Linked DNA regions of Pseudoxanthobacter soli DSM 19599. Each later gene encodes a partner of the first gene's protein in a complex. Links are inferred from orthologs where the notes say so. Each region holds a gene or a part of one and is shown on either strand. Other genes may lie near its edges.

Region 1 (14,475 bases):
CATCGTCAACATGGCGCACCACTCCTATTTCACCCTCGAGCCCGGCGGCTCGGTGCGCGACCTCGATCTCGCGATCAATGCCGGCCACTACACCCCGGTCGACGAGACGCTGATCCCGACCGGCGAGATCGCGCCGGTGATCGATACGCCCTACGACTTCCGCACCGCGCGGCCGGTCCGCTGGTGGGGCGAAGGCGGCGCGGAATACGACATCAATTTCGTGCTCGACCGCCACGGCGACGACGGCACCACGGCCGAGGGCCTCGCCCACGCCGCCACCCTGCGTTCGCCCCGCACGGGCCTTTCCCTCGATGTCTGGACCACGGAGCCCGGCCTCCAGGTGTTCGACGGCGGCTTCCTCGGGCCGGAACCCGCCGGCCTCGACGGCGCGCGCCACTTTCCCCATGCCGGGCTGTGCCTCGAAACCCAGCGCTTCCCGGACGGGCCGAACCAGGTCGGCTTCCCCTCGCCGGCGCTCGCCCCGGGCGATCTCTACCGCCATGTGACGGAATACCGGTTCTCGCTCCACCGCCCGGAATCCTGAGCGCGGGCAACGCGGGTCCGTCCCGGGCAAGGAAGCGGGTCCGTCCCGGACAAGATCGCGGGTCCGTCCCGGAGAAGGAGGCGGTGTCGACGTGGCTGAGGGTGCGGCGAAGGGAGACGGCGGAAGCCTCTGCCGGGATTGCGGCCGCCGCAATCCGCCGGGCGCGTCGCGCTGCGCCATGTGCGGCAGCCCGCGCCTGCTCGCCCATCCCGAGCTCGACGCGCTCGCCATCGCCCACATCGATTGCGATGCCTTTTACGCCACCATCGAGAAGCGCGACGATCCGAGCCTGCGCGACAAGCCGCTGATCGTGGGCGGCGCCGGGCGGCGCGGCGTGGTGGCCACCGCCTGCTACATCGCGCGCATCCACGGCGTGCGCTCGGCGATGCCGACCTACAAGGCCCGCGAACTCTGCCCGGACGCCGTCATCATCCGCCCGGACATGGAGAAATACGCCGCCGTCGGCCGCCAGGTCCGCGCGATGATGCTGGCGCTCACCCCGCTGGTGGAGCCGCTCTCCATCGACGAGGCGTTCCTCGATCTCTCCGGCACCGAAAGGCTGCACGGCGCCAGCCCCGCCGAGGTGCTGGCGCGGTTCGCCCGGCAGGTCGAGCGGGAGATCGGCATCACCGTCTCGGTCGGGCTATCCTATGCCAAGTTCCTGGCGAAGATCGCCTCGGACGTGAACAAGCCGCGCGGCTTCTTCGTCATCGGCCGCGCCGAGGCGCCGCTGTTCCTCGCGCCGAAGCCGGTGACGATCCTGCCCGGCATCGGCAAGGCCGCCGCCGCGAAGCTGACGGAGGCCGGCCTCACCTCGGTCGGCACGCTCGCGACCTGCGATCCGGCCGACCTCTTCCGCCTCGTCGGCTCCCAGGCGATGCGCCTCGCCCGGTTCGCCCGCGGCGAGGACGACCGCAGCGTCACGCCCGACGCGCCGCGCAAGAGCATCGGCGCGGAGACCACCTTCTCCGACGACATTTCCGATCCCGTGGTGCTGTCGGCCCTGCTGCGCACGCTGTCGGAAAAGGCGTCCCGGCGCCTGAAGGCCGGCGGCCTCGCCGGCTGGACGGTGACGCTCAAGCTGAAGACCCCGGATTTCCGCCAGGTGACGCGCGCGCGGCGGCTGTCGGATCCGACCTGCCTCGCCGACCGCATCCACCGCATCGCCGTCGACCTTCTGTCGAAGGAGCCGCGGCGCGCCTACCGGCTGATCGGCGTCACGGTGTCCGACCTCGTCGACGACACTGCCGCCGATCCGCCCGATCTCGTCGATACCGCACAGGAGAAGCGCGCCCGCGCCGAGCGGGCGATGGACGCGATCCGCGCCCGCTTCGGCAAGGAGGCGGTGGAAACCGGGCTCACCTTCACCCACCTGCCCCGCGAGAAGCCGCCCCGGCGCTGAGCGGCGCGGTTGAACCGGCGCAAATGAACCGGCGCAAATTACTTGGCGCGATTTACTTGGCGCATGCCGCCTTCGGCAGCATCTCGATGGTCTTCAGGTTGCTGGAAACGACGAAATCGCCGTAATCGAGCTTCAGCCGCCGCGTCACGCCGTTGGCGTAGAGCAGGAACGACATCTCGTAGACAGGCGTCTGTTCGCCGACCGGGCCGTCCTCGATATCGAAATAGCTGAGGCGCACCGGCCAGTGCGGAATGCCCTTCAGCGCGGCGACCGCCTTCGGGTCGTCGTCATCGGGCGTGTCCGCGCCGGTGATGGTCGGGCCGATCACGGCCGTGGTGGCATAAACCTTCTGGCCATCTTCCGAACCGTCGAACAGGTCCGCCTGCACGATGCGCTGGCCAGACTCGCCCGCCGCGACCAGCCGCGCGAGATGCTGTGTCGGGAACAGCGCCGCCGGATCGATCTCCGCCTGCAATTTCTTCGGCTCGATCAGGTCCAGCCGGGTCTTGCCGTCCTTGCGGGTGGCGGCGCCCTTGGTCTCGTCGTCCTTGTCCTGATCGACGAAATTCTGGGTCAGGAACTGGTAGCTGTCGGCCGTTCCGCTTTCGTAGCTGGTGGTGCGCAGATCGGTCAGGCGGTTGCCGCCCTCGTCGTCCTGCACCTCCGTGACCATGCGGAAGTTCACGCTGAAGCCCTCGCAGGCGCCGCCGGTGATCTCATAGACCATGCGGCCGCCGACGTCGGACACCGCGGCGTTCGACTCGACGTTGTCGAGCGCGAGATCGTAGACCGCGCGATGGGGCGCGAACCCGGCGACGATCGAGGCTTCCTTGCCGGCAAGCGCGGTTGCGGCCGCCGGCGCCGTGCCGGCAGCGGCCGTCGCCAGCGGCGAGGCCACGAGCGCGAGCGCAAGCCCCGCGGCACCCGCCGCGCGAAGCCGGAAGCCCATGCCGGTTCCGAGCCGCGCGGCACGCGCCTGAAGGGCCTGAAGCGAATTCGACGCCATCTATCATTCCTCCGAACACCCGAGCCGAACCGGGGTCGCACCTCACCGCGGCGGAACCATGGCCCGACGCGCGCCCCGGACGGGCAGGCCGGACGCCGCCCTGCGAATTCAGCAACGATCCGCCGCCGGCGCAATCGTCTAAATCGTGCTCCGCACCGAATAAGGGATCAGGCCGGGGATTCAAGGCTTTAGAGCGCCTTCCGATCTCACGGACTCATCGGATCGACCGGAATTCGCTCCGGATTCGAAACCTTGAGCATATCCGTGCCGTTCAGATCGGTTCGATCTGAATGGGTTATGCTCGAACGCCCCGTGTCCGGCCGGACCCGCCCCGCCGCAATGAGCCGGCTGAGGATAGAGCGACTTCGGGCCGTCCGCGCCGTCCGGACCGCCTCGATCTGAACCACACGCATGCTCGCGCATCGCCGCCGCCCGAATCCGCCCCCGCCGGGAGGCAACGCCCGCTTCGCCTGCGAAACGCCGCCTGGCGCGGCGTTCGGCGATGGCGCGGCTTTCGGCGATGTTGCCGCGCCGCCGAAATTCGGCCAAATGACACGAAGGCCCGCGCGTGAAGGCCGCCGATCCGAACGCCGCGCGCGCCCGGACAGCTGGAGACAGAAAAACATGTCGGAAACCGCCGAAGCCCGCCTCGCCGCTCTCGGTATAACCCTGCCGAGCCCGGCCGCCCCGGCGGCGAACTATGTGCCGACCGTGCGCAGCGGCTCGCTGCTGTTCATCTCCGGTCAGATTCCGGTCGATTCGGAAGGCCTGCGTTATCGCGGCGTCCTGGGCGCCGGCTTCGATATCGAGGAAGCGCGCGCGGCGGCGCACCTGTGCGCCATCAACATTCTGGCGCAGGCCAAGGCCGCGCTCGGCGATCTCGAAAAGATCGTGCGGGTGGTGAAGGTCACCGGCTTCGTCGCCTCCACGGCCGATTTCGGCGACCAGCCCAAGGTCATCAACGGCGCCTCGGATCTGTTCGTGTCGGCGCTCGGCGAACGCGGCCGTCACAGCCGCTCCGCCATCGGCGTGTCCGCCCTGCCCTTCGGCGCGCCCGTCGAGGTCGAAGCCATCCTCGAAGTCGCCTGAGCCGACACCGCGTTCGATCAACCGGCCGGAGAGTGCCGCCATGCCTGAGAAATCGCGAGACTTTCCCTGGCTGGTCGCCCGGCCGGTCGCCCATCGCGGCCTGCACAACGCGCGGGCGGGCATCCTGGAAAACACCCTGCCCGCCGCGGAGGCCGCGCTTGCGCGCGGCTTCTCGATCGAGGTCGACCTGCAGCTCTCCGCCGACGGCGAGGTCGTGGTGTTCCACGACGACACCCTGGAGCGGCTGACCGAGGCGACGGGCCCGGTGGTGCTCCACGATGCCGCCGCGCTCGCCGCTCTCACCATGCGCGGCACGGACGCCCACATCCCGACCCTCGGTGACCTCCTCGCCCTCGTCGGCGGCCGCGTTCCGCTGGTGCTGGAGCTGAAGAGCGACTGGCGCCGCGACGGCGGCCGCCGGCTCGTCGCCGCCGTGGCCGAACGCCTCGCGGACTATGCCGGCCCCGCGGCCCTGATGTCGTTCGATCCGGACATCGTCGAGAACCTGCGCCGCAGCATTCCGGACCGGCCGCACGGCATCGTCGCCGACCGCGCCACCGACGCCGCGGACTATCCCGGCCAGTCCACCATGACGCGGTTCGGCCTGCGCCACCTGATGCACGCGCCGAGAACCTGCCCGGATTTCGTCGCCTACGACGTCCACGCGCTGCCGATGCCGGGGCCGGCGATCCTGCGGCGGCTGTTCGGCCGCCCCCTGCTGACCTGGACCGTGCGCACGCCCGATGAACGCGAACACGCGCGCATCTTTGCCGATCAGATGATCTTCGAAGGCTTTGTGCCCGATCCGGTTTGAGGACCACGGCGGGCCTTCCGGCCCCGTGCATCGCGGGGTGTTGCCGCGGGCGAATCCCGCCTTACCCGCGCCAAGCGAGGCAGACGGCGCCTCTCAACCATAAGCGGCTGAATTTGCCTCGGATTTCGCGATGCAGGGACGAGGCGGCCAGCCCGAAACCGTTCGGCGGCACCCAGTGCGGACCGATCGCGCTTTCGTGATCGAAAATTGTGGCAGCCTGCGCGCCGGATCGTATGTGACGCATATAGTCGATATTTCATATCGTTCCTGCGGATACAGCCATACCGCGAGACCCTGCTTTTCATCCCATCAATCGGATTTCGCCGTATTTGGCGCGGAGTCGCCATGCCGCCGTCTCGTTTGCGCCCGAAGCCGCGCTCTAGATCAGATCGGCCTTCGGGAGGAACCGCCCCGCACCTCGGCTTTCCGGCATGAGGCGCGGCGCAGACAACCGATGAAGCCCGGCGCCACCGCGATCGCAGGCAAGCGACACGGCCCCACGCCGTCTCGATCATCATCGGAGACGCGCCATGATCTCGACCACATCCCTCACCCGTTCCCTCACCAGCACCGCCATCGCGCTTCTGGCCGTCGCCATGCTCTCGCTGCCCGCCTCCGCGGCCGGCGCGGGCGCGGCGGCGTCCCAGGACCAGGCGACGATGGGAACCCCGGTCCACAAGAAGAAGATCGTCCACACCGCGCACAAGACGCCGGTGCACAAGGCGACGCCGATGCACGCCGCGAGCATGACGGCGCCGGCGACCATGGCGGCACCCGCCGCCGCAAGCACCGACGCGAAGGCGGCCCTGCCCGACGACCTCATCAATGTCGGCACGCCCGATCATCCGGTCTACGAGCACGACGCCAACAACGGCGCCTATGCCAACTACACCCAGAAGCTTCCGAGCTATCTGCAGTAGCCGGTGCCGGCCGCCCGGTTCGACACGCGAACGGCCCGCCGCCGCGGTGGTGGGCCGTCATGGCCCGGCGAAGGCCCATCCGTCCCAGCGAAGACCCGTCCGTGGCGGCGGGCACGGCCACGTCCGCCTCTCTCGGCGGACGAGCCGGCCAGCGCTGATGCGGCGGCAGCGGCGCGGGGGCTGCGGCGGCGCGTCGTCCGTTCAGGTCGCGTCGTCTCAGGTCGCGTTGTTCTTGCGGTAGAGGCGGTACATCATGACCGCGAGCATCCTGATCTGCTCGGCCATCACGTCTTCCCGCGATTTGGGCTTCACAACCGAAGACGGCGGCTCATGCACGTCGAACAGCGGGGCCGGCAGCTCGGGAAAGAATCGCTGCCGAATCCACTCGTTCGAATCCCGGTAGCGCGACAGCAGCGCCCGCCGTTGCGCCGGGGTGAGTTCGGGGTCGCGGGCGGCCTTGTGGAACCGGCTGCCGACGAGATCCTCGACCATGTCGAAGAAGCGCGAGTCGTGCTCGTCCTCGAACACGAGCTTCTCGCCCGTCACCATGTCGAACAGGGCCGGCGCGTAGCTGGGATTGGCTTTGCTGCGCGGAAATTTCAGCCCTTGGGGAACGGGACCGATCAGGGAGAAGAAGTCCGCCACCACGTCGCGATCCACCAGATGCTCGCGGTCGAACAGGCGAAGGGTGATGCGGCTTTCATCGAGAGCGGCGAGCCAATTCTCCACCATCCGCCGCCAGTTGCCGTAATCTCCGGCGCTCTCGAGCAGCCACGCCCAGAAGTCCGTGTTCTGCTTGCCGAACCATTGCTGCCAGGCCGAGAGCATGAACTCGTCCTGCCGGCGGATATACATGATGACGCGGGTGTCGTAGCGCCCCACGACATCGTCGAACAGGCGCGGCTCGTCGCCGATGCTGCCGAGATTCTCGGCGCTGATGAGCACCGTGTGGCAGTCGGAATTCCGCTCGAACAGATCCGTGATCCGGGCGGTGACGATCTCGCGGCCCTCGCACGGCTTGTGGCGCAGCGTCTCGAACAACGGCACCTGATGGCCGGTGACCGCGGCCCGCGTCCCCAGATTGGTGTCCGGAACCAGGATGCCGGCGGCCTTGAGCGCGCGCGCGTTCTCGGCCAGCGCCATCTGGATCGAGGAGCTGCCGGTCTTGCTGCCCCCGGCGTGGATGACGAGCTTCTTCGTGCGGTCGTCCTGTCGCCCGCCGCGCACCGCGATGTCGGAATCGCTGCGCAGAAGCGCCCCTATGGCTCTGGTTGGAGAAATCATGCCCTTCCCGCAAGCCCTGAATTTCGCCGCGGATCGCGGCGGCGCTTCGATCACGGCGACCGGAAAGACCGGCCCGATGGATCTAAAAGCCGCGAACGCGATGACGGTTCAATTCCACCCCGAAAATGCCGCGAATAGACCGCGCAGGCGCGGAAATGACGCCCCGAGCCAGCCAACCGAACAGATATCCCACGAAGCGCAGCCTTAGCCCCAGCTGCGCATTATTAAAGTTACAACGTGAGGGAGATGAAAGTAAATGCGCGCGCTACCCAAACTGGGAAATCTGCGCGCAATCTTTGCGCCGCCTTCCCCAGGGAGAAATTAGCAGCCCTTACTACCTTTTTCCGAAACCATGACTTAAATGCCATTCGATCTCATCGATGTAATAGAGATGATGATCGATATCGAACACAAATCGAGAATAAGAAGATCGACTCCGCTGCTGCGCTCAGGACGCGCGATTTACTCCGGATTGGCGGGCCGATCTGTTCAGAATTGCAGTGCCGAGCGCGATCGCAAGCCCGATGATCAACACCCACCAGACCGGGCGAATGCCGGCGGCAAGGCTGAGATCGGCCGCGATCACCCGCGCCGGCGCGACGCTCGTCGCAAGACCGTACCAGGCGACCTCCGCGACGCCCGTCAGCACCGCCGCACCGACGGCAAGCGCGATGAGCACGGGCACCGTCGACCGGCGCGCGATCAGGCGGAAGCCCATCAGCCACAGGAAGAATCCGGTCATCAGCACCGGCTCGCTGACGTCGAGGCGGGTCTGGAGATAGAAGTGGAACAGCGCCAGCGCCGTCAACGGATAGACCAGACGGTGCAGCGCCTGCCAGCGCCGGGCGCCCATCTTGCGGATGACGGCATCCACCGAGGTCGCCGCCAGCACCGCGAGCCCGACCAGCGTGACGAAGCCGACCGTCAGGTAGAACCTGAGCGCGATCTCGCTCGCGACCCGCGCCAGATCGAATTTCTGGTCCACCACATAGAGCGTGAAGTGGCTCGCGGCATAGAGGAAGGCGGCGACGCCGATCATGCGGCGGACGAGGATCAGCCGCGGGCGGCGCAGCAGCCGCATCGCCGGGGTCACCGCGAGCGACAAGAGCAGCAGCCGGACCGACCAGTCGCCGAAGCTGTGAAGCGCGATGGTCACCGGCCGGGCATCGCCGAAAGCTGCATTGCCCGCCGGCGCCGACGGCGCGACCGCATTCGCGAGCGTCGCGAGGATGAGCGCGGCGGGGATGAACAGCGTCACGAACACGCCGGTCTTCAGCCAGGAGAACCGCCCCGCCCGATCGTTCCAGGGCACATGGCGGGCGAAGGCCCACCGCTCCGCGCCGGCCGGCCTGCCGCCGGCACTCGCCGCGCCGCTGCCGCCGGGCCGGGCCTTCGCGACCGCCGCACCGGCTTTCGCCTTCGCCTGACCGCTACCGGCCGGTCTCTTCGAAACCATCAGCGCCTCGCGGGGCTCGCATCCATCGGTTGCTTCCGCCCTGTTTGCCGCGAAGCGGCGCCGCAATCAATAAGGGCCGCGTGAGACGATCGCGTCGACGGCCTTGTCGAGGATGGCGAGGCGGTCGCGATAGGCGGCGGCAATGCACGCCGTGTCGGCCCCGCACGCCGCCCGGCTCGCCAGGAAGGCGCGCTGGCCGTCCTGCAGCATGCCACGTTGTCCCATCGCGACGAGCCGGATGAGGATGCCGTAGGTCGTCGCCATCCGGACGTCGAGATCGGAGAGGGCCTGCGAATGGCAGATCGCGATTTCATCCGCGGCCCGCGCCGCTCCGCAATCGAAGCTCGCCGCCGCGACCTTGCCCGGCAAAGCCGCGCCGGAGATGACAACGGCCGTCAGCCAGATCACACCCCGCCGGAGCCACCTCCCGGAGGCGGCAGTCCTCGCCCACAGCAATGCGTCCGAGCCATGACCGCCATCTGAGTCCGCCCTCGACCTTCTGCGACCGACGGAGGTCCCGGGCATCGCGTGCTGCTTCCCTGACATCGATTCGCACCCGTTCGAAACGAAGGCCGACTTGCGGACGCCGCCCGCAAAGCGCCACCCGAGAAGTGCCGCGAGGGCATCGGTCGGCGCGTCGACGATGCGGTCGCGGTGACGAAAAGCGCGTTTGACCCGTCTTCACGCGTCGAACCGCGCGGCGGCGATGCTGATGCGCGCATGCGCGCGCAAATCGCCGCTCAAGGCGACCACTGCGCGCGCACGAAGTGCGCATCAACCGCGCACCGCGCGCGGCTGCGTGGGGTTACTGCGCGGTCGCCGCACCTACCGCCGCGCCGCCGACGCCGCCGATGGCCGCGCCGGTCAGCGCGCCGCCGGCATTGCCGGAGATCGCCGCACCGGTCACGGCGCCGAGGCCGGCACCGACGGCGCCGCCGACGACGGCGCGGTTGGTCTGGGTCTGGGTGCAGGCCGCGAGCGCCATCGCCAGAACGGCCGGAACGAGAAGCTTACGCATTGTTCTATCTCCGGTTTTGGCGACTCTGTCCCACAGGTCGCCCCCTGTGAAATCGCGCGAGTGGAGCACGACCTCGCCGCGGAAGTCCAGCCGGCCGCCCGCATTTCGGGCATCTGCCTTGGCGGAGAACGTGAAGGGTTGGACGGCAGTTTCATTGAGCCCGCACAAATTTTCGCGTTCGGCCCGTGTTTGCGCCGGGCCGCCTCGAAAATGCCGCGACGGAGGCATCGAATCCCGCTCGTTCGCGTCGCAATCCGGCCTGGTCTCCCACCGGCCGCCTGTACTGTTCGCGACCGCCGTTCCCTGCGCCAGGGTGCTTCTCCACCGCGTTCCCGCTCGTCCCGACGGCACGGCACTCATCGTCTTTCATCATGAAAACGCTGACGAATTCCAGCTCCCCGCAGGATGGCGCCGCAGACGACCAGAGCGCGGCGGACGTGGTTTCCCCGCCTGTTCTGAGACGCGCGCGGCGCGAGGACGTGCCGGCCCTCGCCGCGTTCGAGGAACGTGTGTTCGCGACCGACCGCATCAGCGCCCGCTCGTTCCGCGACTTCGTCGAGAAGCCCTCCGCCTCGCTGTTCGTGGCAGAGGCCGACGGTGCGCTCGCCGGCTACGCCCTCGTGCTGTTCCGCGCCGGCACTTCGGTCGCCCGGCTCTATTCCATCGCCGTCGCGCCCGCCTTCTCCCGGCGCGGGATCGCCCGGATGATGCTGGCGCGCGTCGAGGAGGAGGCCCGCGACCACGGCGCCCTGTTCCTGCGCCTGGAGGTCCGCGCCGACAACATGGGCGCCATCACCCTCTATCGTGCTGCAGGCTATCGGGAATTCGGCCGTTTTCTCGACTATTACGAGGACCATCAGGCGGCGCTGCGGCTGGAAAAGGCCCTGATCGGCCGCCACCCGCCCGTCGCGCGCAGCGTGCCCTATTTCCCGCAGACGACCGAATTCACCTGCGGCCCGGCCGCAATGGCGATGGCGATGGCGGCCCTCGATCCCGCCGTCGCCCCCACGCGCGCGCTGGAACTGACGCTGTGGCGCGAGGCGACGACGATCTTCATGACCTCCGGCCACGGCGGCTGCGAGCCGGTCGGCATGGCGGTGGCCCTGAAGAAGCGCGGGTTCGACACCTCGGTCTGGCTGAACCAGCGCCCGCCCTTGTTCCTCGACGGCGTGCGCACGCCTTCCAAGCGCGCGGTCATGATGGTGGTGCAGGATACTTTTCGCGAGGAAGCACAAGCGCTTGGGCTGGCGATCCATGAACGGCCGCTCGGCCGCGACGACCTCGTCGCCGCGCTCGACCGCGGCCTTTGCGCCATCGTGCTGATCTCCGCCTGGCGCATGTACCACGAGCGCTATCCGCACTGGCTTCTGGTCTACGGCCACGACGAGCGCTCGGTGTTCGCCCACGATCCCTGGATCGAACCGGATGAGCACGAAACCGTTGTTGCGAAAGCCCACATCGCGATCCCCTGGCCGGAGTTCGAGGCAATGAGCGCCTACGGACGGACCCGCCTCCGGGCCGCGGTGCTCGTTGGCCGGGAACGAATCGCCTGAACCCTCCCCCATGAGGCCTGTCCGCATGACGCCTTTCCACGCTGCCGAGGGTCGCCCGATGCGGCCCGCCGCCCCCATTCCTTCCCTGTCGCCGCAGTGGATGCCGGAGTGCACGGCATGAGCTGGCTCGTTCTGGTCGACAAGCCGGGTGACCTCTCGAACGCCGATACGCCTCATAAGGTGATGACGGTACGGGACTATCTGCTGCGGCCGAAGCTGTTCGGCGACATGAAGCCGTCGGTCATCAACCTCTCCCGGTCCTACGGCTATCAGGGCAGCGGCTATTATTGCTCGCTGCTCGCCGAGGCGCGCGGACACCGCGTGATGCCCTCGGTCGAGACCATCATCGAGCTGTCGCGCAAGCAGCTCTACCGCATCGCCCTACCCGATCTGGAGGACAGCCTCAACAAGGTCGTCCGCGGCCTCAAGGCCATGCCGGAAAAGGACTTCCGCCTGACCGTCTGTTTCGGTCGCCCGGACGATGCCCGCTTCGAGGCATTCGGCCGCCTGCTGTTCGACTGGTATCGCGCGCCCATCATCGAGGTGCGGGCGTCCGGCGAGGCGTGGTGGTCCATCAACCGCATCCGCACCCTGCCGATCACCGACCTGGAAGACGAGCAGCGCGCGCTGCTGATCGACGCGCTCGACCGCTACACGCGCCGGGCGTGGCGGCCGCAGCGCGAGCGCACCCATCCGTTCCGCTATTCGCTGGCCGTGCTCTACGACCCGAAGGCCGACCTGCCCCCCTCCAGCCCGGCCTCGCTCCGGCACATGGCCAAGGTCGCGGCGCGACACGGCGTCGAGATCGAGCCGATAGAGAAGGGCGATCTCGACCGCCTCACAGAGTTCGATGCGCTGTTCATCCGCGAGACCACATCGATCGACAATCACACCTACCGCTTCGCCCGCCGCGCGACGCAGGAAGGGATGCCGGTGATCGACGACCCCGTGTCGATGATCCGGTGCACCAACAAGGTCTATCTCGCCGAGTTGCTCGCCGCCCACGATGTGCCGATGCCGAAGACCGTCATCGTCGACAGCCTGAAGCAGGCCGAGACGCTGCCTGAGGAACTCGGCTGGCCCGTGGTGCTGAAGATCCCCGACGGCTCGTTCTCGCGCGGCGTGTTCAAGCTCGACGACGCCGCCGCACTCGCCGAAAAGCTGAAGGATCTTCTGGACGAGTCCGATCTGGTGCTCGCGCAGGAATTCCTGCCCACCAGTTTCGACTGGCGCATCGGCGTGCTCGGCGGCGAGCCGCTGTTCGCCTGCCAGTACATGATGGCGAAGGCGCACTGGCAGATCATCCGCCATGAGGACGGCAAGGAGGCGGAGGAGGGCCGCTTCCGCTCGTTCGCCATCGAGGACGCGCCGCCTGCCGTGATCGAGACGGCCATCAAGGCGGCCCGGCTCATCGGCAACGGATTCTACGGGGTCGATTTGAAGGAAACCGAGCGCGGCGTGGTCGTCATCGAGATCAACGACAACCCGAACCTCGACCATGGCATCGAGGACGCCGCCGGCAAGGATGCCGTCTGGGACGCGCTGGTGAAGTGGTACATCACGCGGCTCGACGCCCGCCGCACCTGATCGCAACCCGCCGCAAGCAAAAGGCCGCGGCGTGGACGCCGCGGCCCAAAACAAGGGATGGACATGCCATCCCCGTTTCCATCAGAGCGTCAGGCGGCGGCGGGAGCCGTCTTCTGCCGCCGGACGCTGAGCCGATTGAGGGCGGAGACGTAGGCGCGCGCGGAGGCCACCATGGTGTCGACATCCGCGCCGCGGCCGGTGGCGATCTTGCCGCCTTCCTCGAGCCGCACGGAGACCTCGGCCTGGGCGTCGGTGCCCTCGGTCACCGCGTGCACCTGATAGAGCGACAACTTGGCCTCGTGGGGGACGATGGACCGCACGGCGTTGAAGATCGCGTCGATCGGGCCGGAGCCGGTCGCCTCGCGGGTGATGTGCTGGCCGTTGACCGACATGGTGATGATGGCCTTCTGCGGCCCGCCGGTGCCGGCGATCACGGTGAGCGCGATCACGCTGACGGCCTCGCCCGCGTTGGCGATCTCGTCCTCGACCAGCGCCTCCAGATCCTCGTCGTAGATGACCTTCTTGCGGTCGGCGAGATCCTTGAAGCGCTTGAACGCGTCGTTGAGCGCGTTGTCGCCCAGCTCGAAGCCGAGCGACTTCAGCTTGTCGCGGAAGGCATGGCGGCCGGAATGCTTGCCCATCACCAGCGAGGTGGCGCGCACGCCGACATCCTCGGGGCGCATGATCTCGTAGGTCTCGGCGTTCTTCAGCATGCCGTCCTGGTGGATGCCGGACTCGTGCGCGAACGCGTTCTTGCCGACGATGGCCTTGTTGTACTGCACCGGGAACGACGACACCGCCGATACCAGCTTGGAGGCCTGCGTCAGCAGCGGCGTCTCGATGCCCGTGTAGAACGGCATGACGTCGCCGCGGGTGCGGATCGCCATCACGACTTCCTCGAGCGCGGCGTTGCCCGCGCGCTCGCCGAGGCCGTTGATGGTGCATTCGATCTGGCGGGCGCCGCCGGCAACGCCGGCCAGCGAATTGGCGACCGCCATACCGAGATCGTCGTGGCAGTGGACCGAGAACACGGCCTTATCGGAATTGGGCACCCGCTCGCGCACCATGCGGAACAGGGCGGCATATTCCTCCGGCACGGTGTAGCCGACGGTATCGGGGATGTTGATGGTGGTGGCGCCGGCGTTGATGGCGGCTTCGACGCAGCGGCAGAGGAAATCGTGCTCGGTGCGGCTGCCGTCCTCGGCGCTCCATTCCACGTCGTCGGTGTAGTTGCGCGCGCGGGTGACCGAAGCGATGACGGCTTCGTAGACCTTCTCCGGCTCCATCTGCAGCTTGTACTTCATGTGCAGCGGGCTGGTGGAGATGAAGGTGTGGATGCGCTTGGCGTGGGCGGGCGCCAGCGCCTCGCCGGCCCGGTCGATATCCTTGAAGGCGGCGCGGGACAGGCCGCAGACCACGGACCGCTTCAGGCGCTTGGCGATCTCGTTGACGGCTTCGAAGTCGCCGACGGAAGCGATCGGAAAGCCCGCTTCGATTACATCGACGCCCATGTGATCGAGGAGTTCGGCGACCTGGATCTTCTCTTCCAGCGTCATCGATGCGCCCGGTGACTGCTCGCCATCCCGCAGCGTGGTGTCGAAGATGACGATCCGTTCCCTTGCGGCGCCGGCTTTCGTGGTCTTGGCATCGGCGATGCCAGCGGATGCGGTGTGACTGGTCATGGGCTCGTTTCCTTCATCTGGCCCGCATCCCGGCCTCAAGGGGCTCTCGGGGCGGCCATGCCCGGCTGGCGCTTTGCCGGCGGACACTGTTCGAATGCTATCGGCTGCCGTGCCTGCCCC
Region 2 (14,640 bases), on another replicon or contig:
GCGTAAATCCCGAAATGACAACAGCCACTTGTGAGCAAATGGTTCTTATTGCCTCGAGCTATGCAAGCGGTGTGGTGGTGTGTTGCGGGTATGCGTTGCTGTCGCACGACGTTTATCGCTGACGACTATCGTTCGTTGGCTTCGCGGGCGCAGTAAACTCCATAGCGCGAAGAAGAACTGACGGACCGCCTCTCGCGGCCGGGGAGTTTTTTGATGTCTATTGATGCCGGCGCGACCTATGCCGGGGACCTGAGTGCGGACGACGCATGGACGATGCTGGGCGCCGAGCGCGGCGCCGTGCTCGTCGACGTGCGGACGCTTCCCGAATGGTCCTTCGTCGGGGTGCCCGACCTCTCCTCGCTCGGCAAGGAGACGGTGTTCCTTGACTGGCAGGTCTATCCCGACATGTCCGTGCGGGCCGACTTCATCGAGGCGTTGCAGGCGGCGCTCTCGGCATCCGGAAGCGACAAGACCGCGCCGGTGCTGTTCCTGTGCCGCTCGGGCGTGCGCAGCAAGTCCGCGGCCATCGCCGCGACCCACGCGGGCTTCACCCGCGCCTATAATATCAGCGGCGGGTTCGAAGGCCCGCCGGATGCCGCCGGCCACCGCGGCGTGGTCGCGGGCTGGAAGGCCCAGGGACTGCCCTGGGCGCAACGTTGACGGAGGCCGGCGGGCCGGCATCGGCCGGCCTGGCGGGCGACACGGGTGGCGGGAGACGGCGGCGCGGAATGCGATCGCTGCTAACCCCGCCGGGGTGACGGAATTTTCGTTGTGTTTCGAGCGTGAAGCACCGGCCGGAAACGGCCGGACGCGGATCGTGTGTGCCCTGCGACCCCTTCCGGGGTTGGAAAGCGGCGCAAAAAAATGCAACAAGCCGCGCCTTCGGGTGCGGTGACCGGTCCGGTGATCCGGCCGGACGAGATATGACCGGTGTCCGGCGGCAGGCTGCCACGGCACCGTGCGAGCACACTGAAGAGGCGCGGCCCCGATCACGCGGGCGGCGCCGGGACATTGAGACCGTTCGGACCGGACGGAGACGACATGGAGACGACGATGAGCACGGCACAGCAGACGGCTTCGGTTGCGACGCGGATCGACAGCGCCTCCGCAGATCGGACCGATTCCGGCTGGAGCCGGGTGCGCAGCCGTCTGAAGTCCGAGTATGGCGACGACGTCTTCTCGTCGTGGTTCGCCCGCGTCGACCTCGAGAGCTGTGCCAACGGCATCGTCCACCTGTCGGTGCCGACCCGCTTCCTGAAGCAGTGGATCCAATCCTATTACGGCGACCGGCTGATGGCGCTGTGGCAGGAAGAAAGCCCCGACGTGCGCCGTCTCGACATCTCCGTGCGGTCTGCCGCCCGGGTGCGGATGGTGCCCGAGGCGCAGTCCACGGTCGCCAACAACAGCCGTGCCCCGGAAAGCGCCCTGCGCGCCGCCGCCCCGGCTGCCCGTGGCGACGCCGCAGCCACGCCGCGCGTCGTATCGACTCCGGCGGCGGTGACGCCGCTCCCGCAGGCCGATTCCGCCCGCAGCCGCAGCCATCGCACCGCCTCGCCGGCCGCTGGCGGCCAGACCACCGCCAAGGTCCACCCGTTCACCGCACCGCGCAGCAGCGAGGGCGCGGAAGGTGGCTTCGTCGGCTCGCCGCTCGATCCCCGCTTCACGCTCGCCACCTTCGTGGAAGGCCGGTCGAACGCTCTCGCGCTCGCCGCCGCCCGCCAGGTGGCGGGGGCGCGGGCAGGCGAAGTGGCCGCCTTCAATCCGCTGTTCATCCACGCGCCGGTCGGCTACGGCAAGACCCACCTGCTCCAGGCCATTGCCGCGGAAGCCGGCGCCGGCGGCCATCGCCGCGTGCTCTATCTCACCGCCGAGCACTTCGTGTTCCGCTTCGTCGCCGCCCTTCAGGCCCAGGCGGCGCTGGCGTTCAAGGAGAACCTGCGCGGCATCGACCTGCTCCTGATCGACGACCTGCAGTTCCTGCACGGTGACCGCACTCAGGAGGAATTCTGTCATATCCTCAACGTGCTGATCGACGGCGCCCGGCAGGTGGTCATCGCGGCCGACCGCCCGCCGAGCGAGCTCTCCACGCTCGATCCGCGAGTGCGCTCGCGCCTCGGCGGCGGGCTGACGGTCGAGATCGGCTCGCCGGATGCGGACCTTCGCCGGGCCGTCGTCGCCCAGCGCTTCGCGATCCAGGCCCAGACCTATCCCGGTCTTTCGGTGCCGGAGGCCGTCATCGATTTCGTCGCCCGCGCCGTCGTCACCAACGGTCGCGATCTCGATGGCGCGGTGAACCGCCTCGTCGCCCACAATCAGCTGACCGGCGCGCCGATCACCGTCGAGATGGCGGAAACGGCGCTGCGCGATCTCGTGAAGGCCCGCGAGGCGCGTCGCGTGCGCATCGAGGACATCCAGCGTGTGGTGTCGCGGCACTATAATGTGTCGAAGGCCGACCTGATCTCGGCCCGGCGCACCCAGGCGATCGTGCGCCCGCGCCAGATCGCGATGTATCTTGCCAAGACCATGACGCCGCGTTCCCTGCCCGAGATCGGCCGGCAGTTCGGCGGACGCGACCACACCACCGTGCTGCACGCGGTGCGCAAGATCGAGGAACTCTCTCGCACCGACGCGCGCACCGGTGAAGAGATCGAGGCGCTGAAGCGCCTGCTCGACGACTGAGCCGGGGAGAGCGGCCGGACCGGATCAGCGCCTGCGCCCCGTCCGGAGGGAGCGGGACACGCCGGGCCGGCCTCCTGCATGAAGGCCGGCTTCGCCGTGTGGCGGTTCGGGCTGACGTCGCTTCATCGGCCCGCGTCGCTTCATCGGCGCTTGGCCGTCCCGTTCCACCTGCTTTGACGGCCGCGCCGCCCCCGCGGCCCTGCCCTCTCCTTCCTGCCTCCGCACCCCGCCCGCGCCTGTCCTCCCGCCCGGTTCCATGCGACGAGGGCTTGCAAGTTCGCGCTCCAGCGGGCAGTTTTCGGACCCCGGCGCCGGGGCGGTCTCGCCGCTACCGGCGCCTCCGAGCCAGGCCGGCCGATCCGGCCACACCTTTCCTTTATGCCGCCGGTCCGGCCGGCATCACCGACAGCGGATTGCGATCATGCGAGCGACTCTCGAGCGGGCACACCTTCTCAAATCGCTCTCCCACGTCCATCGCGTGGTCGAGCGGCGCAACACCATCCCGATCCTGTCGAACGTGCTTCTGAGGGCAGAGGGCGGCGAGCTCCGCCTCAAGGCGACGGACCTCGACCTCGAGGTCACCGAGACCGTACCGGCGATGGTGGAGGCGCCCGGCGCCACCACCGTACCGGCTCATATCCTGCATGACATCGTGCGCAAGCTGCCCGACGGCGCGGAAATCTCGCTGGAGACCTCGGGCGACGGCTCCACCCTCGCGGTGCGCGCCGGCCGCTCTCGCTTCTCGTTGCAGATGCTGCCGGAAGGCGATTTCCCCGACCTGACCGCCGGAAGCTTCACCCACTCGTTCGGCCTGCCGGCGCAGGACCTCAAGCGTCTGATCGAGCGCACCCAGTTCGCGATCTCCACCGAGGAGACGCGCTATTATCTGAACGGCATCTACCTGCACACCGTGGACGGCCGCGACGGCACCATGCTGCGCGCGGTCGCAACCGACGGCCACCGGCTGGCCCAGGCCGAGCGCGCCGCACCGGCGGGCGCCGCCGGAATGCCCGGCATCATCGTGCCGCGCAAGACGGTCGGCGAGATCCAGCGCCTGCTGGACGAGCCGGAGAGCACGGTCGCCATCGAGCTGTCGGATTCCAAGATCCGCCTGACCTTCGGCCCGGTGGTGCTCACCTCCAAGCTGATCGACGGCACCTTCCCCGATTATGGCCGGGTCATCCCGCAGTCGAACGACAAGGAAATGCGGGTCGACCGCGACCTGTTCGCGACCGCCGTCGACCGCGTCTCCACCATTTCGAGCGACCGCAGCCGCGCCGTGAAGCTCTCCCTCAGCGAGGAGAAGCTGGTGCTCGCCGTCAACAACCCGGATTCCGGTTCGGCGACGGAAGAACTCGTGATCGAGTACAGCGCAACCCCGCTCGATATCGGCTTCAACGCCCGCTACCTGCTCGACATCGCCAGCCAGATCACCTCCGGGGAAGCCGTGTTCCGCTTCGCCGACCCCGGTTCGCCGACCCTGATCCAGGACGGCGGCGACAACGGCACGCTCTATGTGCTGATGCCGATGCGGGTGTGACGCGAGGTGCCCGGCCGGAAGGCGCCGAGGTGAGCGGCGACGGCGCCGAGGCGGTGTTCCTTTCGGCCATCGCGCTGACCGACTTCCGCAATTACGCGCAGCTTTCCCTGAAGCTCGACCGGCGGCCGGTTGTGCTCGTCGGCGAGAACGGTGCCGGCAAGACCAACCTGATCGAGGCCGTGTCGCTGCTGTCTCCCGGGCGCGGCCTGCGGCGGGCGACCTACGAAGCGCTCGCCCGTCTCGGCGGCACCGGCGGCTGGACCGTGTCGGCCGTGGTGCAAGGCCCTGACGGACCTGTAAGAATCGGCACCGGGCTCGACCCCGCGCCTGCCGATGGCGGGCCGGCCACGCGGAGCCGGCGCATCCGGATCGACGGCGAGGAGGAGCGCTCCTCCGAAGCCCTCGCCCGGCATCTTGGCGTTCTCTGGCTCACCCCGGCGATGGACGGGCTGTTCACCGGCCCGCCCGGCGACCGCCGGCGCTTCCTCGACCGGCTGGTGCTGGCGATCGACGCCGGCCACGGCCAGCGGGTTTCGGCCTATGAGCGGGCGCTCGCCCAGCGAAACCGCCTCATCGAGGACTACAATGCCGACCGCCGATGGCTCGACGCCATCGAGACCCAGATCGCCGAACTCGGCACCGCGATCGCGGCCGCGCGCCGCGAACTCGTTGGCTGCCTGGCCGAACTCGCCCCCGAGGCCGACGACCTGTTCCCGGCCGCGGAACTGTCGCTCGAGGGCGAGATCGAGGGCTGGGTCGGCGAGATGAGCGCGGTCGCCGCCGAGGATGCGTTCCGCGCCCGCCTCGCCGAGGGGCGCGCCCGCGACCGGGCGGCCGGGCGGACGCTCACCGGCCCCCACCGCAGCGACCTCACGGTGGTGCATTCCGCGAAGGGAATGCCCGCTTCGCGCGCGTCCACAGGCGAGCAAAAGGCGCTTTTGATCGGTCTCGTGCTCGCTCATGCGCGCCTCGTGGCCCGTCTCACGCGCCGAACGCCGCTCCTCCTGATGGACGAGGTCGCCGCCCACCTCGATACCCGCCGACGCGCCGGCCTGTTCGCCCGCATCGCAGCCCTCGGCACCCAGGCCTGGATGACCGGGACCGACGCCGCGCTGTTCGAGGCGATCGGCGACGAGGCCCAGCACTTCGCCGTCGACGACGGCCGCGTCCGTCCGCTCCGCCCGGCGTAACCCCCTTCGACCGGGAGACGTTACCCGCGAAGGTTGCGGCCGGCGGTGACCAGACCTGCCCTCCCCGCGCGTGACAGCGCCGCGCAGCCATGCGAAAAGCGCGGCAGGCGGCGCCGAAGCCTTTCGGTCGGATGGAAATCATCGGATCGGCGGTGCCGCTTCGGATGCAGACGCTTGAGCATGGTGATGCCGTTAAGATCGCTTCGATCCGGACGAGCCATGCTCCAGGCCCTAGTGACGGCCGCCGGCCGGCACCGGCCGATCGAGGACGCCCGAGATGAACACCAGCCTCAGCCTTGCCGCCCTTGCCGGCTTCGCCTTCGTCTACGCCCTCGCCGTCGCCTCGCCGGGACCCGGCATGACGGCGCTCGTCGCCCGCACGCTCGGCGGCGGCTGGAAGGCGGGGCTCTGGTTCACCGCGGGCATTCTCGCGGGCGATCTCGTGTGGTTCGCCGCCGCGGCGTTCGGTCTGAGCGCGCTCGCCCACGCCTTCCACCTCTTGTTCCTGGCGGTGAAATATGCCGGCATGGCGTATCTGGTGTTCATCGCCTGGAAGCTCTGGACCGCCCCCGTCGAGGAGGCCGACGTCGCTGCCCGGCCGGGCGAGCGGCCGCTCAGGGTGTTCGCCTCCGGCCTCGCGCTGACCCTCGGCAACCCGAAGACCATGGTGTTCTATCTCGCGATCCTGCCCACCGTGATCGACCTGACGCAGCTCGATCTGCTGCGCTTCGCCGAGATCACCGGCGTCGTCGTCCTCGTGCTGCCGCTCGTCAGCATCGGCTACATCGCCCTCACGCTGAAGGCCCGGGCCGCCCTCTCAGACACGCGGGCGCGGGTGCTGCTCAACCGCATCGCCGGAACCGCGCTCGCCGGTGCCGCCGCCGCGATCGCGTGGCGCTGACGCCGCGCGAACCGCGAATCCGCGCCGCGGCGGCATGCCGCGAGAAGACCGCATTTGCAGCGCATGAAGGGCGCTTCGGCACGCTTGCCGGCATGCCTTCGCCAGACGCGGCCCGAAAACACCGAAATGTTTGTTTCGGCATCGGATTTTCCGGGTGTTCGCGTCGCGCTTTCAGGCCCGATGCTCTAGACTGGGCGGCAAGATTGAACCCGGCGTCCAACCGCCTATAAGGAGCGGACGTTCCTCTCCGAGCGACCTACAAGCGATTCTCAATGACCGAAAATCCCGCGACCGGCGCCGAGGAATACGGCGCACAATCCATCAAGGTGCTGAAGGGGCTCGACGCCGTGCGCAAGCGGCCGGGCATGTATATCGGCGATACCGACGATGGATCCGGCCTGCACCACATGGTCTACGAGGTGGTGGACAACGCCATCGACGAGGCGCTCGCCGGTTATGCCGACCGCGTGACGGTCGCCCTCAATCCCGACGGCTCGTGCACCGTGACCGACAACGGCCGCGGCATCCCGACCGACATCCACCCCGAGGAAGGCGTTTCGGCGGCCGAGGTCATCATGACCCAGCTCCATGCCGGCGGAAAGTTCGACCAGAACTCCTACAAGGTCTCCGGCGGCCTGCACGGCGTCGGCGTCTCCGTCGTGAACGCGCTGTCGACCTGGCTCGACCTCACGATCTACCGCAGCGGCAAGACGCACACCATGCGCTTCGCCCACGGCGACGCCGTGGCGCCGCTCGCGGTCGTCGGCGACGCGGAAGGGCGCACCGGCACGACGGTGACGTTCCTGCCGAGCCCGCAGACCTTCACCATGACCGAATTCGATTTCGCCACGCTGGAGCGGCGGCTGCGCGAACTCGCATTCCTGAATTCCGGCGTGCGCATCCTCCTGGAGGACCTGCGCGGGGTCGAGCCCAAGCGCGAGGAACTGCATTACGAGGGTGGCCTCGAAGCCTTCGTGCGCTGGCTGGACCGTACCAAGCACCCGCTGATCCCGGCCCCGGTGACGATGCGCGGCGAGCGCGACGGCATCACAGTCGAGGTGGCGCTGCAGTGGAACGATTCCTACCACGAGAACACGCTCTGCTTCACCAACAACATCCCCCAGCGTGACGGCGGCACCCATCTCGCCGGCTTCCGCGGGGCGCTGACCCGCCAGATCACCGGCTACGCCGAAAGCTCCGGCATCTCCAAGAAGGAGAAGGTGGGGCTGACCGGCGACGATTGCCGCGAGGGCCTGACCTGCGTGCTGTCGGTCAAGGTGCCGGACCCGAAATTCTCGTCCCAGACCAAGGACAAGCTGGTGTCGTCCGAGGTCCGGCCGGTGGTCGAGAGCATCGTCAACGACACGCTCGGCGCGTGGCTGGAGGAGCACCCCCAGGAGGCGAAGGCCATCGTCGCCAAGGTGGTGGAGGCGGCCTCCGCCCGCGAGGCGGCCCGCAAGGCGCGCGAGCTGACCCGCCGCAAGGGCGCGCTCGACATCGCCTCGCTGCCCGGCAAGCTGGCGGACTGCCAGGAGCGCGACCCGGCGAAATCCGAACTCTTCATCGTCGAGGGCGACTCGGCCGGCGGCTCCGCCAAGGGCGGCCGCAACCGCGCCAACCAGGCGATTCTTCCGCTGCGCGGCAAGATCCTGAACGTCGAGCGCGCCCGCTTCGACAAGATGCTGTCGTCGGAGCAGATCGGGACGCTGATCACCGCGCTCGGCACCGGCATCGGCAAGGAAGAGTTCGACGTCGGCAAGCTGCGCTATCACCGCATCATCATCATGACCGACGCCGACGTCGACGGCGCCCACATCCGCACGCTGCTGCTGACGTTCTTCTACCGGCAGATGCCGGAACTGCTGGAACGCGGCCACCTCTACATCGCCCAGCCGCCGCTCTACAAAGTGCGCCGCGGCAGCTCCGAGCAGTACCTGAAGAACGAGGCGGCCCTCGAGAGCTACCTCATCGACACCGGCCTGGAAGATGCCCGCCTGACGCTGGCGGACGGCGAGGTCCGCGTCGGCGTCGACCTGCGCGCGGTGATCGACCACGCCCAGCGCATTCGCCTGCTGCTCGACGGGCTGCATTCGCGCTATCGCCGCGATGTGGTCGAACAGGCCGCCATCGCCGGCGCGCTCAGCCCGGAACTTCTGAACGACCGGGAACGCGCGGTGCAGGCGGCGGCCTATATCGCCCGCAGGCTCGACATCCTGGCGGAGGAATATGAGCGCGGCTGGACCGGCATCGCCGAAGACGACGGCTCGCTGCGGTTCGAGCGCGTGGTGCGCGGGGTGAAGGAAGTCGCGACCATCGACGCCGCCCTGCTCGGCTCCGCCGACGCTCGCAAGCTCGACGGCCATGCCGACCACCTCCGGGAGGTCTACGGCAAGGCGGCGACGCTGAAGCGCAAGGACGTCGAGACGGCGATCCGCGGCCCCGTGGCGCTGATCGACGCGGTGTTCGCCGCCGGCCGCAAGGGCATCACCCTGCAGCGCTACAAAGGCCTCGGCGAGATGAACGCCGAACAGCTCTGGGAAACCACGCTCGACCCCAACGTGCGCTCGCTCCTGCAGGTGAAGGTGAAGGAGGCCGACGACGCCGACGACATCTTCTCCAAGCTGATGGGCGACGAGGTGGAACCGCGGCGCGAGTTCATCCAGGACAACGCGCTGACGGTCGCCAATCTCGATATCTGAAATTCGTCCGCACACGAACGTGGCCGGACGCGCGAAGGGTGGGGGTTTCCCCGCCCTTTTTCTTTTGAAAGCAATGACTTGCGCCCGCAGCCCTTCGGACTAAGGAGGTTTACTTAAGAGGCAAACCGAATTTCGGCCGGCCGGCCTTCGCCCTATCCATTTGACATCGATCATATCGGAACGAGGCGATTCCCATGCAGCACGCCACCCTCGAGCGCAGCCCTGCCCATCAGCGCCGGACCGCCGTTCTGACCCCCTTCCCGACCATCCGCGCCCCGCAGCCGGCTGCAACAGAGGCCGCCGCCGTCGCCGGGTTGCCGACCGCCCTGCTCGACCTGTTCGCCGGCACGGAGATGACAGTGCCGTTCGAGCGGAATTCCGAAATCTACGGCGAGGGCGAGCCGACCGATTATGTGCACTTCGTCGTGAGCGGCACGGTGCGCGTGTGCAAGCTGCTCGACGACGGGCGCCGCCAGATCGAAGCCTTCCACCGCCCGGGTGCCGTGTTCGGGCTTGAGATCGGCACCACCCACCGCTTCTCCGCCGAGGCCGTGACGCCGGTGACGCTGCGGCTGGTGCGGCGCAGCGTCGTCGTGGCGCTGGCCGCCCGCGATCCGGAAATCGCCCAGGCGCTGTGGACGCTGGCCGCGGGCGACCTGCAGCGTTCGCAGGACCATGTGCTGCTGCTCGGGCGCAAGACCGCCCAGGAGCGCGTCGCGAGCTTCCTCGGCGAACTGGCGAGCGGCGAGGCCGTCGACCTGCCGATGTCGCGCCAGGATATGGCCGATTATCTCGGCCTCACCATCGAGACGGTCTCGCGGACGCTGACACAGCTCGAAGGCAACGGTATCATCGCCTTCCGCAGCCCGCGCCGGATCGTGATCCGCAACCGGTCTGCCCTGCGCCGGCTGGACGGCTGAAAGCCCACCGCCGCATCGCTTCGGCCTCTCACCGCTCTGCGTGAAGGCCCGCTCGACGCGCCCGCGTTCGCGGCCCGCGTCACGACATCCCCCGGGGGAAGGTCCCCGAGGCGCGCCCCAAGTGTCGTGCTCGAAGTCAGTCGATCCTGCGTTCGTCAGCCTTGCGTCTGTTCGGAGTTCGCGGCCGGACACCTCTCCGGGCCGCTGTCCTGAAGCCGGAGCAGTTTCCGTTCGGATCGGGAAGATCCGAACGCGGAATATGCTCAAGCTCTTGAATCTGGAGCGATTTCTTCCGATCGGACGTCCGCTCGGAAGGTGCCAGGTCCAAAGGCTGGAGCGGGATGCTCCAGCGCCCCTCCGGACCACCGAGGTCCGCAGCCCGGAGCCGCCGCCATGATCACACCCGTCGCAAGCCCCTCCCCGATCTCCGCCACCTCCGCCCACGGCGTCACCGCCGCGCGGGCGGCGCTGCCGCAGGCGTTCCGGCGCATCCGGCTGGATCTCGCCCGGGAGAAGGGCCATCCCGAGGGCAGCAATTCCCACACCTACGCCTTCGTCGCGCCGCTCGACGTCAACGGGCACATCTCGCCCGAACTCTGGGCGGCGCACCGCGAGGTATGCCGCGCCGTCCGCAACCGCGACGGGGAACAATCCATCGGCCATCTCGTTCGCCGGCCGGGGGGAAGCTGGGCCTTCCGCTACCCCGCCGACGCGCATCTCGACGACGAGGCCGGCTACCACTTCGGCGACGAGCGGTTCCTCATCGGGGAATATGTCTCGATCCACGAACACGACGGCATGCACACCTTCCGCGTGATCGCCGTCGAACCGGTCTGAGCGCCGGGCGAACGTCGCCCGACCGACGCCGGCAACACGCCGGCCCCGACCGAAGCACCACCGCGCCGCGCGGACGTTTCGCGGCGCGCCTGAGACAGCGGCCGAGCCGCGCAAAACACGCATTCCTGGGAGCCTGCCATGACCGCCAAGATGAAAGCCGCGATCTTCGTCGAACCGGGCCGCATCGTGCTCGACGAGAAGCCGATCCCGGATGTCGGGCCGCAGGATGCGCTGATCCGCATCACCACCACCACGATCTGCGGAACCGACGTCCACATCCTGAAGGGCGAGTATCCGGTCGCGAGGGGCCTGACCATCGGCCACGAGCCGGTCGGCATCATCGAGAAGCTCGGCTCCGGCGTGACCGGGTTCCAGGAAGGCCAGCGCGTGATCGCCGGCGCGATCACCCCGAGCGGCCATTCGTTCGCCTGCCTGTGCGGCTGCTCCTCGCAGGACGGCCCCGGCACCCGCCACGGCTTCAAGGCCATGGGCGGCTGGAAGTTCGGCAACACCATCGACGGCACCCAGGCGGAATATGTGCTGGTGCCCGACGCGCTGGTGAACCTCAGCCCGGTGCCGGATCACCTGACGGACGAACAGGTGCTGATGTGTCCGGACATCATGTCTACCGGCTTCTCGGGCGCGGAATCGGGCGGCGTGCGCATCGGCGACACCGTGGTGGTGTTCGCGCTCGGCCCGATCGGGCTCTGCGCCGTCGCGGGCGCCAAGCTGATGGGGGCGACCACCATCATCGGCGTCGACACCGTGCCGAAGCGGATCGAGATCGCCCGCGCGCTCGGCGCCACCCACGTCGTCGATTTCAAGACCCACGATCCGGTCGAGGAGATCATGCGGCTGACGGACGGCCGCGGCGCCGACGTTTCCATCGAGGCGCTCGGCACCCAGAAGACGTTCGAGGCGGCCTTGAGGGTGCTGCGCCCCGGCGGCACGCTTTCGAGCCTCGGCGTCTATTCGTCCGACCTGACCATTCCGCTCGGCGCCTTCTCCGCCGGCCTCGGCGACAACCGCATCGTCACCACGCTCTGCCCGGGCGGCAAGGACCGGATGCGGCGGCTGATGGAAGTGGTGGCATCGGGCCGCGTCGACCTGAAGCCGCTCGTCACCCACCAGTTCAAGCTCGACGACATCGAGGCGGCCTACGACCTGTTCGCGCACCAGCGCGACGGCGTGCTGAAGGTCGCGATCAAGCCGTGAGACGGGGAACGGCGCGCCACCGGCGCCGTTCTGGCGCATGATGACGACGGGAACGCGGAAGATGGCGGACGATTCGAACCGTCGCCACCCGCGTTCCGGCGAGACGAAGACGCGAGCGTGTTTTCCGGCCGGGCGGCGGAACCCTCCGACGGAAGACCGCGCACCAGTTCCAAGAGCTTGAGCGTCTCGTTGTCGTTCGAGCGGACACGAGGGAGAACGGCGATGAACGTCGCTGACATCATGACCCGCGGCGTGATCGGGGTGACGCCGGAGACGACGGTGGCGGAAGCCGTGCGGCTGATGCTGGACAGCCGCATCAGCGGCCTTCCGGTGCTGGACGACGGCAAGCTCGTCGGCATCGTCACCGAAGGCGACCTGATCCGTCGCGCCGAGATCGGCACCGAGCGGCGGATGCCGTGGTGGCGCAGCATCCTCGCCGGCCCCGGCCGCGAGGCGGAGCGTTACGTCGCCACCCATGCCATCAAGATCGGCGACCTGATGACGACCGACGTCGACACCGTCGCGCCGGGCGAGCCGCTGAGCGACGCGGTCGAGGTGATGAACCGCCGCGCCATCAAGCGGCTGCCGGTGGTGGAAGACGGCAAGCTCGTCGGCATCGTCTCCCGCGCCGACCTGCTGCGCGCCCTGCTCGCCGCCTTCACCGAGCCGGCGCCGAACCCCCACAGCGATGCGGAGATCAAGGCCGCCGTGGTCGCCGAACTCGGCAGCCACCCCTGGGGCCGGGACGGCGTGATCGAGGTGAACGTCTCCAAGGGCGTGGTCGACCTGCAGGGCACCATCTTCGACGAACGGATCCGCACCGCGGCGCGCGTCGCGGCGGAAGGCGTGCCGGGCGTGACCCAGGTGACCGATCACCTCGTCTGGATCGAGCCGATGTCGGGCATCGTGATGCTGCCGCCGGACATCAAGAGCCCCTACGAGCGCTGAGCACGGGCGCGCGGCCGACGGCGGAGCCGGCCCGGTTCGGGGCCGGCTTTTTCGGAACAGCAGGGAGACGCCCGGCGATGGAAGCGATGGTCCTGACACGCCCGGGCCGGCCGCTCGTGCTGGAGCACCGGCCGGTGCCGGAACCCGGCGACGGCGAGATCCGCGTGCGGGTCGAAGCCTGCGCCGTCTGCCGGACCGACCTGCACGTGGTCGACGGCGACCTGCCGCACCCGGCGCTGCCGCTCGTTCCCGGCCATGAGATCGTCGGCATCGTGGAAGCCATCGGTCGCGGGGTGCACGGGCTTGCGCCCGGCCGGCGGGTCGGCATTCCCTGGCTCGGCCACACCTGCGGGCATTGCGCCTATTGCGACGACGGCCGCGAAAACCTGTGCGACACGCCGGTGTTCACCGGCTATGGCCGCGACGGCGGCTTCGCCACCCACGTCGTCGCCGACGCGGCGTTCTCCTTCCCGCTCGACGGCTTCGACGACCCCGTCGCCGCCGCGCCGCTGATGTGCGCGGGGCTGATCGGCTGGCGGTCGCTGAAGGCCGCCGGCCCCGGCAGGCGGATCGGGCTCTACGGCTTCGGCGCCGCCGCCCATATCCTGGCCCAGGTGCTGCGCCACCAGGGCCGCGAGGTCTATGCCTTCACCCGCGCCGGGGACACCGCAGCGCAGACGCTCGCGCTCTCGCTCGGCGCGGCGTGGGCGGGTGCGTCGGAGGACCTGCCGCCGGAGCCGCTCGATGCCGCCATCCTGTTCGCCCCGGTCGGGGAACTGGTGCCGCTGGCGCTGAAGGCGGTCGCCAAGGGCGGCCGCGTGGTGTGCGGCGGCATCCACATGAGCGACATCCCGTCGTTCCCCTACCGCATCCTCTGGGAGGAGCGCTCGATCGTGTCCGTCGCCAACCTCACCCGCGCCGACGCGACGGAATTCCTGTCGCTGGCGCCTTCGTTCGGTATCGAGATGACGACGACCATCTATCCGCTGGAACAGGCGAACGCCGCCCTCGACGACCTGCGCGCCGGCCGCTTCCAGGGCGCCGCCGTGCTCGTGCCCGGCGCGGCAGAGGCGGCAAAGTCATGAAGAAGGTCATCCTGATTCTGGTGGCGGCGGTGATCGTCGCGGGCGCGGCCGCCTTCGGCGTGCGCACCTGGATGGACCGCCGCGTGCTGCCGCCGGGCTTCGCCTCCGGCAACGGCCGCATCGAGGCGACCGAGATCGACATCGCGGCGAAATATCCCGCCCGCATCGCCACCATCAACGTGGAGGAAGGCGATCTGGTGCAGCCGGGCCAGGTGCTCGCCGAGCTCGACACCCGCGAACTCGCCGCCCAGCTCGCCGCCGCCGAGGCGCAGGTCGAGCAGGCGCGGCAGGCCTATGCCGAGACCGAGCACGTCATCGCCCAGCGCAAAACCGAGCTGCAGCTCGCCTCGACCGAATATGAGCGCAACCTCGTGCTGCTCGGCGGGCATTTCGTCTCGCAGCAGCGCGTCGACAACCTGCAATCGGTGCGGGACACCGCCCAGTCGGCGCTCGCCGCCGCCGAAAGCCGGCTGCTCAACAACGAGGCCGCGATCCGCAGCGCCGAGGCGACGGTCGCGCAGCTGAAGCAGCAGCTTGCCGACGGCGTTCTGACCTCCCCCCGGGTCGGACGCGTGCTGTTCCGCCTCGCCGAGCCCGGCGAGGTGGTGGGCGCCGGCGGCAAGGTG

What was found.
Region 2: the proteins of BUF17_RS00965 (region 1) and dnaN are in contact, whole or in part, in a solved structure (PDB 1OK7), measured with the Escherichia coli proteins. The link is inferred for Pseudoxanthobacter soli DSM 19599 from one-to-one orthologs.

What each region holds. Positions count from the first base shown.
Region 1 is NZ_FRXO01000001.1:223,412-237,886, reverse strand. The notes cover bases 1-2,790. They hold BUF17_RS00965 (DNA polymerase IV), read left to right. Parts: upstream 1-635; coding sequence 636-1,946; downstream 1,947-2,790. Other genes in these bases: BUF17_RS00960 (cell envelope integrity EipB family protein), read right to left, coding at 1,999-2,790; BUF17_RS00970 (aldose epimerase family protein), read left to right, coding at 1-544. In the rest of the region: more of BUF17_RS00960, read right to left, coding at 2,791-2,952; BUF17_RS00955 (RidA family protein), read left to right, coding at 3,577-4,041; BUF17_RS00950 (glycerophosphodiester phosphodiesterase family protein), read left to right, coding at 4,082-4,855; BUF17_RS00945 (hypothetical protein), read left to right, coding at 5,386-5,775; BUF17_RS00940 (hypothetical protein), read right to left, coding at 5,992-7,059; BUF17_RS00935 (protein-methionine-sulfoxide reductase heme-binding subunit MsrQ), read right to left, coding at 7,508-8,515; BUF17_RS00930 (lysozyme inhibitor LprI family protein), read right to left, coding at 8,582-8,923; BUF17_RS00925 (YMGG-like glycine zipper-containing protein), read right to left, coding at 9,321-9,533; BUF17_RS00920 (peptidase C39 family protein), read left to right, coding at 9,905-11,086; BUF17_RS00915 (RimK family ATP-grasp domain-containing protein), read left to right, coding at 11,204-12,673; BUF17_RS00910 (2-isopropylmalate synthase), read right to left, coding at 12,763-14,355. UniProt on the Escherichia coli protein: Poorly processive, error-prone DNA polymerase involved in translesion repair and untargeted mutagenesis. Copies undamaged DNA at stalled replication forks, which arise in vivo from mismatched or misaligned primer ends.
Region 2 is NZ_FRXO01000002.1:40,783-55,422, forward strand. The notes cover bases 2,205-5,159. They hold dnaN (DNA polymerase III subunit beta), read left to right. Parts: upstream 2,205-3,100; coding sequence 3,101-4,219; downstream 4,220-5,159. Other genes in these bases: dnaA (chromosomal replication initiator protein DnaA), read left to right, coding at 2,205-2,679; recF (DNA replication/repair protein RecF), read left to right, coding at 4,249-5,159. Outside these bases: BUF17_RS04675 (rhodanese-like domain-containing protein), read left to right, coding at 214-660; more of dnaA, read left to right, coding at 1,054-2,204; more of recF, read left to right, coding at 5,160-5,409; BUF17_RS04695 (LysE family translocator), read left to right, coding at 5,687-6,310; gyrB (DNA topoisomerase (ATP-hydrolyzing) subunit B), read left to right, coding at 6,583-9,009; BUF17_RS04705 (helix-turn-helix domain-containing protein), read left to right, coding at 9,204-9,929; BUF17_RS04710 (hypothetical protein), read left to right, coding at 10,323-10,766; BUF17_RS04715 (NAD(P)-dependent alcohol dehydrogenase), read left to right, coding at 10,905-11,981; BUF17_RS04720 (CBS domain-containing protein), read left to right, coding at 12,204-12,929; BUF17_RS04725 (zinc-dependent alcohol dehydrogenase family protein), read left to right, coding at 13,007-14,014; BUF17_RS04730 (HlyD family secretion protein), read left to right, coding at 14,011-14,640. UniProt on the Escherichia coli protein: Confers DNA tethering and processivity to DNA polymerases and other proteins. Acts as a clamp, forming a ring around DNA (a reaction catalyzed by the clamp-loading complex) which diffuses in an ATP-independent manner freely and bidirectionally along dsDNA.